3 regions of the Aurantimonas sp. DM33-3 genome follow, and region 3 is predicted to be linked to each of the others. Evidence: riboswitches for the same ligand, from Rfam matches in the RefSeq annotation. Region 3 holds a riboswitch; each other region holds the start of a gene.
What was found. Region 3 has a riboswitch for thiamine pyrophosphate ahead of thiB (thiamine ABC transporter substrate binding subunit). Riboswitches for the same ligand answer to the same signal wherever they lie in the genome.
Positions count from the first base shown of each region.

Region 1: another riboswitch for thiamine pyrophosphate. It lies ahead of thiC (phosphomethylpyrimidine synthase ThiC); the one in region 3 lies ahead of thiB (thiamine ABC transporter substrate binding subunit).
Region 2: another riboswitch for thiamine pyrophosphate. It lies ahead of thiO (glycine oxidase ThiO); the one in region 3 lies ahead of thiB (thiamine ABC transporter substrate binding subunit).

Region 1 covers NZ_JACSGS010000010.1:127,492-132,453, forward strand. Annotated here, with positions in the region: gene H9Q09_RS14780 (cell wall hydrolase) at 1-389, shown strand, start outside; gene H9Q09_RS14785 (alkaline phosphatase D family protein) at 566-2,023, shown strand; gene H9Q09_RS14790 (septal ring lytic transglycosylase RlpA family protein) at 2,296-2,634, shown strand; TPP riboswitch at 2,948-3,075, shown strand; gene thiC (phosphomethylpyrimidine synthase ThiC) at 3,197-4,962, shown strand, end outside.
Region 2 covers NZ_JACSGS010000002.1:141,657-146,618, reverse strand. Annotated here, with positions in the region: gene pnp (polyribonucleotide nucleotidyltransferase) at 1-1,540, shown strand, start outside; gene H9Q09_RS03470 (hypothetical protein) at 1,648-1,944, opposite strand; gene H9Q09_RS03465 (LysR substrate-binding domain-containing protein) at 2,051-2,944, shown strand; gene H9Q09_RS03460 (DUF2937 family protein) at 3,050-3,562, shown strand; TPP riboswitch at 3,623-3,748, shown strand; gene thiO (glycine oxidase ThiO) at 3,736-4,875, shown strand; gene thiS (sulfur carrier protein ThiS) at 4,872-4,962, shown strand, end outside.
Region 3 covers NZ_JACSGS010000007.1:196,730-201,691, forward strand. Annotated here, with positions in the region: gene H9Q09_RS12090 (hypothetical protein) at 1-241, shown strand, start outside; tRNA gene H9Q09_RS12095 (tRNA-Arg) at 474-550, opposite strand; gene H9Q09_RS12100 (thiamine diphosphokinase) at 627-1,268, opposite strand; TPP riboswitch at 1,475-1,571, shown strand; gene thiB (thiamine ABC transporter substrate binding subunit) at 1,622-2,656, shown strand; gene thiP (thiamine/thiamine pyrophosphate ABC transporter permease) at 2,687-4,315, shown strand; gene thiQ (thiamine ABC transporter ATP-binding protein) at 4,312-4,962, shown strand, end outside.

The DNA.
Region 1 (4,962 bases), on a different contig from region 3:
CCTTCTACCAGAAGATCTCGCGCGACCAGCGCAGCGCCGGCTTCCGCATGGCGTCCCAGGCGGAGGTCCGCAAGAAGGGTGCCGCCGCGGCCATCGACGAGGTTCGCACGGCTGCCGTCGCGCCGAGCCCGGAGCAGGACACATCGGCCCCCGCCGGGCTGGCGACGGCCACCGCCATGGCACCGCGCAAGGCCACCCGTGACGAGGCCAATCCCTTCCTCACGCTCTGGCAGGGCCTGACCGAACAACCGGCCCGCGCCGACAGCGGCAAGGGCGGCCGCGTTCGTGCGGCGGAAGCCGCCGCGCCGACGCCGGACGCCGCCGATACGGCCACGCTCGACGCCCGCATGCAGGCCTTGCCCGGCGTCCAGACCGCCACCACCGACTGAGTTCGGCCGGCGCGGGGCTCTGCCGCCGCTGCAATCCCGTCGATTCCGCCGGCATCCGATCGTCCGGTCCGCGTGATGGCGGCATTGCGGTCGGCATGGCGACCATGGCTTCCTATATGGCGGGGCGAGACCGAAGCCGGGACGGGCATCGGTCAAAGCCAAGCCGGCAGGAGCCGATGACCGAGACCGTTTCCGCCGCCGATCCGCTCCCGGACCGGATCGGCCCGATCCTCTATGCACGCGGCGGCGATGGCCGGCGCGACCATCTTGCCGCGATCCTCGTCCTGGACGAGGCGGCCGAGGCGCCCGAGCTGTTTGCCGCGGGCGAGGCGACGCAGCCGATTGCGCTGGCCACGAGGTTCGGCCGCACGGTGTGGCGCTACGATTTCTCGCTGCCGGCCGCCACCATCAACTCATACCGCATCGACGAGACCGACTATGCCGTCGTCAGCCCCGACGGCGGCGCGGCGCGCATCGCCTATGTCTCCTGCAACGGCCAGGAGAACGGGGATCTCACGCGCGACATCGGCGAGCGCGACGCCATGTGGACCCGGCTCACCGCCGAGCATGACCGCGCGCCGTTCTCCCTGATGCTGCAGGGCGGCGACCAGCTCTATGCCGACGACGTCCTCGCCTGTCATCCGGATGTGCAGCGTTGGACCACGCTGAAGCCCGACGAGCGCGGGACCGTGCCGCTGACCGAGGAGTCCCGCGAGGCGATCCGCCGGTTCTATTTCGAGCGCTATCTGATCAGCTTCGCCCGGCCCGCCATGGGCGCGATGTCGGCCCATGTGCCGTCCGTGTCGATGTGGGACGACCACGACATCATCGACGGCTGGGGCAGCCATCCGGCAGCGCTTCTGGACAGTCCCGTAGGACGCGGCCTGTTCGAGGCGGCGCGCGAGATGTTCCTGATCTTCCAGCTGGCGGCGGACGAGGCCGATCTGCCGGCGATCGCGCTGGACCGGCAGGCGCGCAGCCTTGGCGTTGCGGTGCGCTATCCGGGCCTGACGATCCTCGCGCCAGACCTGCGCAGCGAACGCCGTCCCGACAGGGTGATGGGGCCGGTCGGATGGAAGAGCTTCGAAACGGCGCTGGAGGCGACACCGGAGCCGGACCGGATCGTGCTGATGTCCAGCGTGCCGGTGCTCGGGCCGCGGCTGAGCTGGGCCGAGCTCGTCGCCGGCATCGTGCCGCGGGTCGCCAAGCTGTCCGACGATCTGCGCGACCAGTGGCAGAGCCGGGCGCATCGGCGCGAATGGATCCGCTGCCTGCAATGCCTGGCCGATCGCGCCGAGCGGGCCGTCGGCGGGCTCGTGGTCGTCTCCGGCGAAATCCATCTGGCGACGCGCGGCGAGATGCGGCTTCTGAACGGGAGTGTGATGCACCAACTCGTCGCGTCCGGCATTTCCCACCCCGCGCCCGGGCCGGCCTATCCGTTTGCGCTCGGCCTTCTCGCCCGTGTCGGCGAGAGCCCGCTGCGCGGCCGGAAGATCCGCCTGCGGCCGCTGCCGTCGCGCCGCGCGACCTATACGAGCGAGCGCAACTACCTCGTCCTGTCGCAGGACGGCATGGACTGGCAGGCCGAATGGGAACTCGAAGACAGCGGCCGCACCCCGAAGCTGGCGGTCTGACCGGTTAAGGCGACATCGGCGCGAATGCGACATCGCTGTCGCATTCGAAACAGGGCTCGGACGGAAATTCCTCGTTTGGGCTCAGGACGATACGCCAGGGCCCGAAAAGTTCCGCTGTCGTAGAAAGACCCTATTGCTGCCAGAGTCCGTCCTTTTTCTCGTCACAGGAATTGACGAAGGAGGCGGCGTCGCAAACGTCGCATCTCAAGGACATGCCAAGAATGAAGTTTCTGCCGAAGGCCGCTCTCGCGGCCGCGCTTTTCGCCGGAACGATGGTCGGTTCGTACTCCGTCGCAATCACTCCGGTCGTAGCCGAAACGAAGTCCGCGGCCTCGGGTTCCGCGTCTTATTACGGAAAGCGCTTTCATGGTCGCCGCACGGCGAACGGCGAAAGCTTCAACATGAATTCCATGACGGCGGCTCACAAGACGCTGCCCTTCGGCACCAAGGTGCGCGTCACCAACCGTCGCAACGGCAAGTCCGTCGTCGTGCGCATCAACGACCGCGGCCCGTATCATGGCGGCCGGATCATCGACCTGTCGCGCGCCGCGGCCTCGAAGATCGGCATGATCCATTCGGGCACCGCCAAGGTCAGCCTCGACATCCTCTAGGGTCTCGGCTCTGCCGACCGCATGACGGGGCGCTCGTCGCCCGCATGTGACACATCTTGTCCGACGGCGCCGCTCGCGCCGCGGACCGCCCGCGACACCCATCGCGGGCCTCTGGGCTCGGGCTTTGCCCCTGACCGCCTCCCGGCCGTCCTGGCTCGCGGCGCATCGCCTGCGTTGCCGCCGCGATGTCCCGATCGGCGCTGCCGATCCTGCTTCCCGTCTTCCCGCTCTCTGCCGCTTCGTGTCGTCTCGCCGATCTCTAGCGACGACCGCTGCAACCGCTGTTGACACCCCCACGGGGGCTGCTACCGTCCGCTCGTCCAAGGGGAGTTCCGGCAAGGAACTGAGAGGCCGACGGCCGCCGATCATCGGCGAAGCGCGCGGCGACCCTACGAACCTGATCCAGTTCATACTGGCGTAGGGATGGGAAAGCCGCCGACCTCTCCGGCCCGCAATGCGGGCCATGCCCCCGACGACAGGGGCGATCCGACAGGCCGACGAGAGTTTTCGATCACCGAAAGCAGAACTGGATCTCCGACGCGAGCGCGACTGGAGAACCAAGATGAATGCCGTGACACCCACCGTCACCGCCGGCCCGCTGCCGGCCTCCCGCAAGATCTACCTGGCCGGAACGGCCTTTCCCGACATCCGCGTGCCGATGCGCGCGATCACCGTCCATCCGACCGCGGGCGAGCCCGACGTCATCGTCTACGATCCGTCCGGCCCCTATACGGACAGCCAGGTCGAGACCGACATCGCCAAGGGCCTGCCGCGCATCCGCGAAAACTGGATCGCGGCCCGCGGCGACACCGAGTTCTACGAGGGCCGCGCGGTGCAGCCCGAGGACAACGGCAATCTGCCGGCCGAAAAGCTGACGCCGGAATTTCCGGTTCGCAACGCACCGCGCCGGGCGACGGGCGGGCGTGCCGTGACCCAGTACGAATATGCCCGCGCCGGCATCGTCACCGCCGAGATGGAGTTCGTCGCGATCCGCGAGAATCTCGGCCGCGCCGAGGCGAAGCGGGCGCTGGAGCGCGACGGGGAGCCGTATTCGGCGGCGATCCCGGACTTCATCACCCCGGAATGGGTGCGCGACGAGGTCGCCTCCGGGCGCGCCATCATCCCGGCCAACATCAACCATCCGGAAGTCGAGCCGATGGCGATCGGCCGCAACTTCCTGGTCAAGATCAACGCCAATATCGGCAATTCCGCCGTCACCTCCTCGATGGCCGAGGAAGTGGAGAAGATGGTCTGGGCGATCCGCTGGGGCGCCGACACGGTGATGGACCTGTCCACCGGCCGCAACATCCACAACATCCGCGACTGGATCATCCGCAATGCGCCGGTGCCGATCGGCACGGTGCCGATCTACCAGGCGCTGGAGAAGGTGAACGGCATCGCCGAGGACCTGACCTGGGAGGTTTTCCGCGACACGCTGATCGAGCAGGCCGAGCAGGGCGTCGACTATTTCACCATCCATGCCGGGGTGCGGCTGTCCCATATTCCGCTGACGGTGGATCGCACCACGGGCATCGTGTCGCGCGGCGGCTCGATCATGGCGAAGTGGTGCTTGCACCACCACCGCGAGAGCTTTCTCTACGAGCATTTCGAGGAGATCGCCGATATCTGCCGGGCCTATGACGTGTCCTTCTCCATGGGCGATGGCCTGCGTCCCGGCTCGATCGCCGATGCCAACGACGCGGCGCAGTTCGCCGAGCTCGACACGCTGGGCGAGCTCACACAGATCGCCTGGGCGAAGGGCTGCCAGGTGATGATCGAGGGGCCGGGCCATGTGCCGATGCACAAGGTGAAGGAGAATGTCGACCGCCAGATGCGGGTCTGCGGCGAGGCGCCGTTCTACACGCTCGGACCCTTGGTCACCGACATCGCGCCGGGCTACGACCACATTACCTCGGGCATCGGGGCGGCGATGATCGGCTGGTTCGGCACGGCGATGCTCTGCTACGTCACCCCGAAGGAGCATCTCGGCCTTCCTGACCGCGACGACGTCAAGGTCGGCGTCGTCACCTACAAGATCGCGGCCCATGCGGCCGATCTCGCCAAGGGCCATCCGGCGGCGCAGCTGCGCGACGACGCGCTGAGCCGGGCGCGCTTCGAGTTTCGCTGGGAGGACCAGTTCAACCTTTCCCTCGACCCGGAGACGGCGCGCTCCTTCCACGACCAGACGCTGCCCAAGGAGGCGCACAAGGTGGCGCATTTCTGCTCCATGTGCGGCCCGAAATTCTGCTCCATGAAGATCTCCCACGACATCCGCGCCGAGGCGCAGAAGGAGGGCATGGAGAAGATGGCGCAGAAATATCGCGAGGG
Region 2 (4,962 bases), on a different contig from region 3:
AGACATCATGCTGGGCGCCGTCATGTTCGGCCATCGCGGCTTCCAGCCGGTGATCGACGCGATCATCAAGCTGGCCGAGCACGCCGCCAAGGAGCCGCGCGAGCACGTCGTCGCCGACTATTCGGCGCTCGAGGCCGAGATGCTGCAGCTGGTCGAGGGCGAGCTGCGCGACGCCTACAAGATCACCGACAAGACCGAGCGCTACAACGCCGTCGACGCGGTCAAGGCCAAGGTCACCGCGCACTTCCTGCCGGAAGGCGTCGAGGACACCAAGTATTCCAAGGAGCAGGTCGGCACCGTCTTCAAGTCGCTGCAGGCCAAGATTGTCCGCTGGAACATCCTCGACACGGGCGGCCGCATCGACGGCCGTGACCTGAAGACGGTCCGCAAGATCGTCTCGGAGGCCGGCATCCTGCCGCGCGCCCACGGTTCGGCGCTGTTCACCCGCGGCGAGACCCAGGCGCTGGTCGTCGCCACGCTCGGCACCGGCGAGGACGAGCAGTTCGTCGACGCCCTGACCGGCACCTACAAGGAGCGCTTCCTGCTCCATTACAACTTCCCGCCCTACTCGGTCGGCGAGACCGGCCGCATGGGTTCGCCCGGCCGCCGCGAGATCGGCCACGGCAAGCTGGCATGGCGCGCGCTGCGTCCGATGCTGCCGGCACCGGAGCAGTTCCCCTACACGATCCGCGCCGTCTCCGAGGTTACCGAGTCGAACGGCTCGTCCTCGATGGCGACCGTCTGCGGCACCTCGCTGGCGCTGATGGATGCGGGCGTTCCGCTGAAGCGTTCGGTGGCGGGTATCGCCATGGGCCTGATCAAGGAAGACGAGCGCTTCGCAGTGCTCTCCGACATCCTTGGTGACGAGGACCATCTCGGCGACATGGACTTCAAGGTCGCCGGCACCTCCGAGGGCATCACCTCGCTGCAGATGGACATCAAGATCCAGGGCATCACCGAGGAGATCATGCAGATCGCCCTCGACCAGGCCAAGGGCGGCCGCTTGCACATCCTGCAGGAGATGGGTCAGGCGCTGTCGGAAAGCCGCGCCGAGCTGGGCGAGTTCGCCCCGCGCATCGAGGTCATGCAGATCCCGACCGACAAGATCCGCGACGTCATCGGCGCCGGCGGCAAGATCATCCGCGAGATCGTCGAGAAGACCGGCGCCAAGATCAACATCGAGGATGACGGCACGGTGAAGATCGCGTCGTCCTCCGGCAAGGAGATCGAGGCGGCCAAGAAGTGGATCCACTCGATCGTCGCCGAGCCGGAAGTCGGCGAAGTCTACGAGGGTACGGTCGTCAAGACCGTCGAGTTCGGCGCCTTCGTGAACTTCTTCGGTTCGCGTGACGGTCTCGTCCACATCTCGCAGCTCGCCGCCGATCGCGTCGCCAAGACGACCGACATCGTCAAGGAAGGCGACAAGGTCTGGGTCAAGCTGATGGGCTTCGACGAGCGCGGCAAGGTTCGCCTGTCGATGAAGGTCGTCGACCAGGAGACCGGCCAGGAAATCAAGAAGGGCGAGGAAGACGCCGCCTGATCAGGCCGTCTCTCGCTGACAGAATGAAAGGCGCGTCCCTCGGGGCGCGCCTTTTTTTGTTGGAATGAGGGCCGCGGCCTTCGGACCTGGTCGGTGCTTGCGTGTCGTCAGACGGACCGCCGGTGCCGCCGGCGCGACGAACGCTCCTGCAGCCGGGCGATTGCCTCGAGCGCGTCGACGGCGAGCGGCAGCCGCGCGACCTCCTCGACCTGCGGGCGGGTCAGGCCGGTGATGTCTTCCAGGATATGGTCGTCGACCCGCAAAAGGGTGTTGAAGGCGTCGCGGCAAAGCCGCTGCCGGCGCTTCCCCACCGTCCAGGAATGCAGCCATCCCACGAGGCCGGGCTGACTGTGGTGTACTTCGTCGAGCCGGATGGACTGGGGCAGGGTCGAATGATGCAGCATGAGAACCTCCAATTGACGGTGGGCAAAATGTGAGGGTTTCTCATTGATGAGGCAAACGAGAAGGAGTAAGCCTAGCGGCAAGTTCTGCTAATAGGAGGCTCCGCCCGTGCTGACCCCCAATCTGCCCAATCTCGACATGGACCTCGCCCGCACGATGGTGGCGATCGCCGACACCGGCAATTTCTCGCGGGCCGCGGAGCGGGTGCATCGCAGCGCCTCGGCGATCAGCCTGCAGGTGAAGAAGCTGGAGGACATGGTCGGCCGCGACCTGTTCCGCCGCGATGCCCGCAGCGTGGCGCTGACCGCCGATGGCGAGATATTCCTCGGCTATGCCCGCCGCCTTCTGAAGCTGAACGACGAGGCCTTCTCGCGCTTCCTGTCGCCCTGCTGCGAGGGCAGCGTGCGGCTGGGCGTGCCCAATGACAACGGCGTCGTCGCCATGCCGGAAATCCTCCGGCGCTTCGCCCGGACCCATCCCAAGGTCGAGGTGGAGGTGCGGCTGGACCGCACCGAGGAATTGCGGCGGCGCTGCTGGTCCGGGGAGCTCGATCTCGCCGTCTACAGTCACGACGAACGCCTCGACGGGCCGGACTACATCCATTCCGAGCCGCTGGTCTGGGTGGGCGCGCGCGGCGGCCTCGCCGTCGCCGAAACGCCGCTGCCGCTCGCCCTTGCCGATGCCGGCTGCGCCTGGCGCGGCATGGCGCTGGCGGCGCTGGACGCCCGCGATATCGACTACCGCGTCGCCTATACCAGCGAGTTCTGCACCGGCCAGCTTGCGGCCGTCGCCGCCGATCTCGCCATCGCGCCGCTGCCGATCAGCGTCGTGTCGGACGACATCGTGCAGCTGGGCGCCGAGCGCGGCCTGCCGCCGCTGGGCAATTACCGCATGACCCTGGCCCGCCGCGGCGGCGCCGGCCCGGTCGCCGATGCTCTGGCCGCCCATGTGACCGCCAGCTTCTGCGCCATTGCCGAACGCGGCACCCGCCTGTTCGCCTGACGGGCGCGGGGACTGGTATGATCAGGCAGCAGGCGTATCGTGGCCGGGGGCGCGGTCGTTCGGTGCGACCGGTGCGCTGGGGGAGCCTTGAGGGAGGATGAGGGAATGCCGGGGCTGATCATCCGCGTCGTGGCGGCGCTGTTTCTCGGGCTCGTCTCCAGCCAGTCGCTGGAATTCACCCAGCAATATCTCCAGCGCCTCGGCGGCGCCGTCGACGAATTGCGCAAGGTCGTGGAGCGCTTCGACGCCAGCGCGGCGGCCTCCGACCTGTCGCGCAGCGAGGCGGTGGCGCGGTTGCGCGAGAATCGCGACGCCTTCGTCGCGCGCCAAGGCGCGGACGCCGAACAGACCATCGCCCGCTATGACGCGGTGGAGCGGCGTTATCGCAGCGTCGCTGAATCGGCGCCCCTGTTCCGGCCCTTCGTCGCAGCGGGCGACCCGGACTGGGAGATCGCCGAGCGCGCCGCCGCCGACTATCGCCCGGCCCTGCCGATCACCGTCGAGGGGCTGCTCCTGGCGGTCGCGGGTTTTGCCCTCGGCTGGGCGATCGGGGCCGGCGGCCATGGCGCCGCGCGCATGCGCCGGCGTCGCCGCAAGCGTCGGCTGGCGTCGAGCTGAGCCGACGACCGCGATCTTGGCGCGGCGGCGTTGACAGCGCCGCCCGGGAAGCACAGATTCCGTCCATCCAAGGGGAGTTCCGGCAGGGAACTGAGAGGCCATCGGCCGCCGAAAGGCGTGAGCGCGTGGCGACCCTTCGAACCTGATCCGGTTGAGACCGGCGGAGGGATGGAATGCGGTGGCCCCTGGCCTGCGGTTCGCCGCAGGCGAGCGCCGCGCCGCCGATCTTTCCCCTGCCATCAGCCGGATCTCCGAGACGCGTCGAGGAGGATCGAGACAATGGCCGACCGGGTCGCCTGTTTGCACGACGCCTGCCGCACAAGCGGGGCCTGACCATGCGGGTTGCCGTCATCGGGGCCGGCGTTGCCGGGCTCGTCACTGCGCTGGAACTCGCCGAGCGGGGCGCCGATGTCGCGCTGTACGAGGCGGCGCCAGAACTGGGCGTTGCCGCGGCGTCGTGGCTGGCCGGCGGCATGCTGGCGCCGCGCTGCGAGGCCGAGAGCGCCGACCCGGCCATCGTGGCGCCGGGCCTGGCGGGGATCGACTGGTGGTCGCGGCATGTGCCGGACGTCGCGTGCCACGGCACGCTGGTGCTGGCGCCCTGGCGCGACCGCGCGGACCTTGCCCGCTTTGCCCGCCGCACGCAGGGTCACGAGCGGCTCGACGCCGACCGGGTCGCGGCGTTGGAGCCCGATCTCGCCGGTCGCTTCGCCGAGGGCCTGTTCTTTGCCGAGGAAGCCCATCTCGATCCGCGCCGCACGCTGGAGGCGCTGGCGGAACGGCTGCGCGAACGCGGCGTGGCGCTGCATTTCGGCCGACGCGTCGCGCCCGCCGATCTCGACCATGATCGCATCATCGATGCGCGCGGCATCGCGGCGCGACCGGAACTGCCGCGGCTGCGGGCTGTGCGCGGCGAGATGGTGCTGCTGCGCACCAACGAGGTCTCGCTGTCGCGGCCGGTGCGGCTGCTGCATCCGCGCTCGCCGATCTATGTCGTGCCGCGCGCGGACGGGCTGTTCATGGTGGGCGCGACCATGCTGGAAAGCGACGACGATCGCGGCATCAACCTGCGCGGCACCGTCGAGCTGCTCAACGCCGCCTATGCGCTGCATCCGGCATTCGCCGAGGCCGAGCTGGTGGAGACCGGCGCCGGCCTGCGGCCCTCCTATGCCGACAATCTGCCAAAGGTGACGCGGAACGGCCGGGTGGTCAGCCTGAACGGGCTGTACCGCCACGGCTTCCTGCTGTCGCCGGCCATGGCGGCGGAGGCCGCCGCCGAAATCTTCGCAGAGACGCTGAAGGACGCATCATGAGAATTTCCGTCAATGGCGAGGAGCGCCTGGTCGAGGCCGCCACCCTCGACCAGGCGCTCGTCGAACTGGGTTACGAGGGCGCCGTGG
Region 3 (4,962 bases):
CCACCCAACTCTCGGGCGCCCGCTAATGAAGGCCCTTCCTACCGGCTCGAGCATTCCCAGTATCGACTATGAAGACGTGCTCGACTTGGACATTGTCAGGTTGCAAGAAGAGACGGAGGGCATGCTCGCCGACATGGTGGAACGCGCCTGCGGACTGCGGGCGGAGGCGGACGCGATCGAGAATGCGCTGGGAGAGCTGGCCGACGCCGTAATCGTCGGCGAAGTGGCTGCCGAAGGCTGAGGCTCCCGTTTCGACCCGGCCAGACCCCTCTTTCGCACAACCTTTCGACACAGGTGCGCGGAAACCCTGTGTCGAAACCTGCAATCCGTGGGTCAAAACATCCGCCGCCGGCCTATCCCGGCAGCCCCGAACCAGCATCATCACCGCGACACGAAAAACCCTTGGCCGTCCCCATCCCGTCCCCGGCAGTGCCGACGACTTCCAATGTGTCAGGATAAGTTGTTGAGAAGGTTGGTGATCCCGACTGGATTCGAACCAGTGACCCTCAGATTAGGAATCTGATGCTCTATCCTGCTGAGCTACGGGACCGACCGCGCGCAACCTAGTCGAAGGCGCAGGGTTCGCCAAGTCTGCTTGCGTCGCTCTCGTGCGGCGATGTTGCGGATCAGCGGACCTTGGGATCGGCCTGGGCGACGAGGAGCGCCGTACCCTGGCGGACCGTCACGGCGATCGGCCCCAGCGCTTCGTTCGACTGTGTGAGGATCGAGTGGAATGGCAGGTCGACAGCGTCGAGCGGCCATTTCGCGCCGGAGATCGTCAAGCCGAAAAGATCCGAGAATTTCAGGATCGAGAACTGCGTGCCGGGCGCAAGATCGAAGGCGCGACGGTCCGGTCCCAGCGGCCAGGCGCGTTCGATGCCGTCGAACAACTCCACGTCGATGCCGCGGGCGGCATAGCGCAGGGCGAGGATCAGATGTGCGAAGGCGTGGTCGCTGCGCGGGCCACCGAGCGCGCCGATCAGCAACAGGCCGGTCGCGCCCCGCGTCAGCGCCGCCTCGATGGCGATCTCGCCGTCGGTCATCGCCTTGTCGCGAGGGTAGGGTTCGCGGGGCAGGCTGGTCAGTTCGATCGCCGGCCGCGGCGGGCTGGAATCGAAATCGCCGACCCAGAGTTCCGGCGTCACCTGCAGCTCAGCGGCATGGCGCAGGCCGTCATCCGCGGCGATGACCCGCGTGCCCTTCACCGCATTGATCAGCGCAGGGGTAGGGGCGATATGGCCGGCAAGGAGAATGGAAAAGCGCGACATCGCGGCTCGCCTACAGCATCGGGCCGCAAACGCCAATCGGCTGCTTCGACATCACAACCGGATCGCCTGCGTGGGCATGGCCTATTCGCCACGCCGGCGCGCAGCCTGGCAGTCCGAGGTGAGGGCTTGATATCAGGGAGAGCTGCCCCTTGGCGCCAGAGGCGCGGCTGCCCTTGCCGGCAAGCGACGTGACCTCTAAGTCTTTCCGTGCTCACACGGGGTGCCTTCGGGCTGAGAGGCGCATGCCGACCCGTCGAACCTGATCCGGCTCATACCGGCGGAGGGATGCGGGCGTCGGCGGGTGTCTCGCGGATGCTTTCGTTTCGAAGGCCGCCGTCTCGAAAGGCACCACCATGGCCCGACCTGTCTCCTCCTCGCCTCTGTCCATTCGCCATCTCGGCGTTTGCGCGGCCGCCCTTTTGGCCGGTGCGAGCAGCGCGGTCGCCCAGGCCGACAAGCCGGTGCTCACCGTCTATACCTATGAGAGTTTCACGCCCGAATGGGGGCCGGGCCCGAAGATCGAGGCGGGCTTTGAAGAGGTGTGCGCCTGCGACCTGCAGTTCGTCGGTCTCGAGGACGGCGTCGCGATCCTCAATCGTCTCAAGCTCGAAGGCCCCTCGACCGAAGCCGACGTCGTCCTCGGCCTGACGACGGATCTCATCCCCGAAGCCAAGGCGACCGGCATGTTCGCGCCGAGCGGGGCGGACCTCTCGGGGCTCAACGTGCCGACCGGCTTCTCGGACGACATCTTCGTCCCCTACGACTATTCCTATCTCGCCTTCGTCTACGACAGCGAGGCGATTGCCGAACCACCGGCGAGCCTCGACGATCTGGTCAATGGCGATCCCGAGGTGAAGATCGCCATCGAGGACGCGCGGACCTCGACGCCCGGCCTCGGCATGATGCTTTGGATGAAGAAGATCTATGGCGACGAGGCCGCTGCCAAATGGGAGCAGCTGTCGAAGCGCATCCTGACCGTGACGCCGGGCTGGAGCGAGGCCTATGGCCTGTTCACCAGCGGCGAGGTGCCGATGGTTCTCAGCTACACGACATCGCCCGCCTACCACATGATCGAGGAAGACACCGACCGCTATCAGGCCGCGGCCTTCGCGGAGGGCCACTACCTGCAGATCGAGGTGGCGGCGATGCTGAAGACGACCGAGACAGCCGAACTGGCGACGCGCTTCCTCGACTACATGCTGACCGCCGAGGTGCAGTCGCTGATCCCCACCACCAACTGGACGTTGCCGGTCGCGGACGGCATCGATCTGCCCGAGGCGTTCGGTCGCCTGGTGCAGGTGGAGACGCCGCTGATGATCGATCCGGAAACGGTGGCGGCGAACCGCAAGGCGTGGACGCAGGAATGGCTCGAAGCGATCGGCCGCTGACGATCGAGTGCGCGTCCCGGTGAGGCATTCATGACCGGTGCTGCGGATCGTGCCTGGCGGATCGGCCTCGGCCTCGGCGCTGCAAGCATCCTCGTCGGCTTCCTGGCCGGCGCCTTCGTCGTGCTTCTCTTTGCGACGGGTGCCGCGCCCGATTTCCGGGCGGTCGCCGGTGATCGCTATCTCCTCGGCGTCGTCCTGTTCACCCTCGAGCAGGCGGTGCTGTCGACCCTTCTTTCGGTGGTGGGGGCCATCCCGCTGGCGCTGGCACTGCATCGTGCCCGCTTTCCCGGTCGCCGTGCGGTGCTGCGCCTGTTCCTCCTGCCGCAGGTGCTGCCCGTGCTGGTCGGCGCGCTGGCGATCCTCACCATCTGGGGTCGCAACGGCCTCGTCTCGGACGCTCTTGCGGCGATCGGACTGGCGCGGCTCGACATCTATGGTCTCTCCGGCATCCTGATCGCCCATGTCTTCTTCAACCTGCCGCTGGCCGCCCGGCTGATGCTGGCCGGGCTCGACCGCGTGCCGGCCGAAAGCTGGAAGCTCGCCGGGCAATTGTCGCTGAGCCCGCTGGCCACGTTCCGGCTTGTCGAATGGCCGGCCCTGCGCGGTGCACTGCCGGCGGCCGCGAGCCTGATCTTCATGCTCTGCGTCACCAGCTTCACTCTCGTGCTGGTGCTGGGGGGCGGGCCCGGCGCCACGACGCTGGAAGTCGCGATCTACCAGTCGCTGCGCTACGATTTCGATCCCGGCCGTGCGATCACGCTGTCGCTCGTCCAGATCGGCCTGACGGCGATCGTCCTGTGGCTTGCGACCCGGCTTGGCGGCGATGTCGCCGCCGGTTTCGGCCTGGGCGGCCGCGCGCTGCGCTATGATCGCCGCAGTCCTGCTCGGGCCGCGGTGGACGCGCTCGTGCTGCTCCTCGGCATCGGCTTCGTCCTGGCGCCCTTCGTTGCGGTAGTGGTGCGCGGCCTGGAAGCGGATCTGGCGCGATTGCTGGCTGATCCGGCGGTCCATCGTGCGGCGATCACCAGCATCGTCATTGCGACGACTGCCGCGCTTCTTGCGATGACCGTCTCCCTGGCCATCGTCCTCGCCACCGAGGCGCTGCGCAACGCGCTGGCGGACCGGCTGACCCGACGCAGGCAGGCGCTTGGCAACGGTTTGGAGACGACGGCCAGTCTCGTGCTCGTCGTTCCCCCCATCGTGGTCGGGGCCGGCTGGTTCCTGGCGCTGCGGCAGGTCACCGACGTCTTTGCCGCCGCGCCCTATGTCGTGGTTGCCACCAACGCGGCGATGGCCGTGCCTTTCATCGTGCGCATCGTCGGGCCGGCGCTGGCGGCAGCCAACCAGGCGACCGGCCGGCTGGCCGACAGCCTCGGCCTTGCAGGCCTGTCGCGGCTGCGGGTCGTGGACTGGCCGGTCCTGCGCGCGCCTGTCGCCCTCGGCTTTGCCTTCGCGCTGGCGATCTCGCTCGGCGATCTTGGCGCCATCGCCCTGTTCGGCAGCCAGGACCTGGTGACCTTGCCCTATCTTCTGCTGCAGCGAATGGGCAGCTATCGCACGGCCGACGCGGCCGGGCTGGCGCTGCTCCTCGGCATCCTGTGCCTGTCGCTGATGGCGCTGGCCGAGCGCGGACTTGCACGAAGGGACCATCCGGCATGAAGAAGGCTCTCGTCCTCGACGATGTCCGCTTTGCCCATGGCGGCAGCGAGATGCGCTTCGATCTTGCGGTGGAAGCCGGCGAATGGCTGGCGGTCATCGGTCCGAGCGGCGCGGGCAAGTCGACGCTGCTCGACCTCGTGGCGGGGTTCGCTGCGCCCTCCGCCGGCACGATCGCCATCGACGGGCGCGCGATGGCTGGTGTCGCACCGGCGGAACGCCCGCTCAGCATCGTCTTCCAGGACAACAACCTGTTTCCCCATCTCGACGTCTTCCGCAATGTCGCCCTTGGCATCGCCCCCGATCTGCGGGTGGCTGCGGCGGACAGACGCCGCGTCGAGGCGGCTCTCGACGCGGTCGGGCTGGCGGGCTTCGCCACGCGGCGTCCGGCCGAGATGTCGGGCGGCGAAAGGCAACGGGTGGCCTTGGCGCGGGTCTTCCTGCGTGACCGGCCGCTCCTCCTTCTCGACGAGCCTTTCGCCGCGCTCGGTCCTGCCCTGCGCCGCGAGATGCTGGCGATCCTGACCGAATTGCGGGCGGGGCGCGAGGTGCCGCCGGCGATCGTCATGGTCACGCACCATCCCGAGGACGCAGTCGGTCACGCCGACCGGACGGCGTTTCTAGACGCTGGCGAGATCGCGGCGATCGGG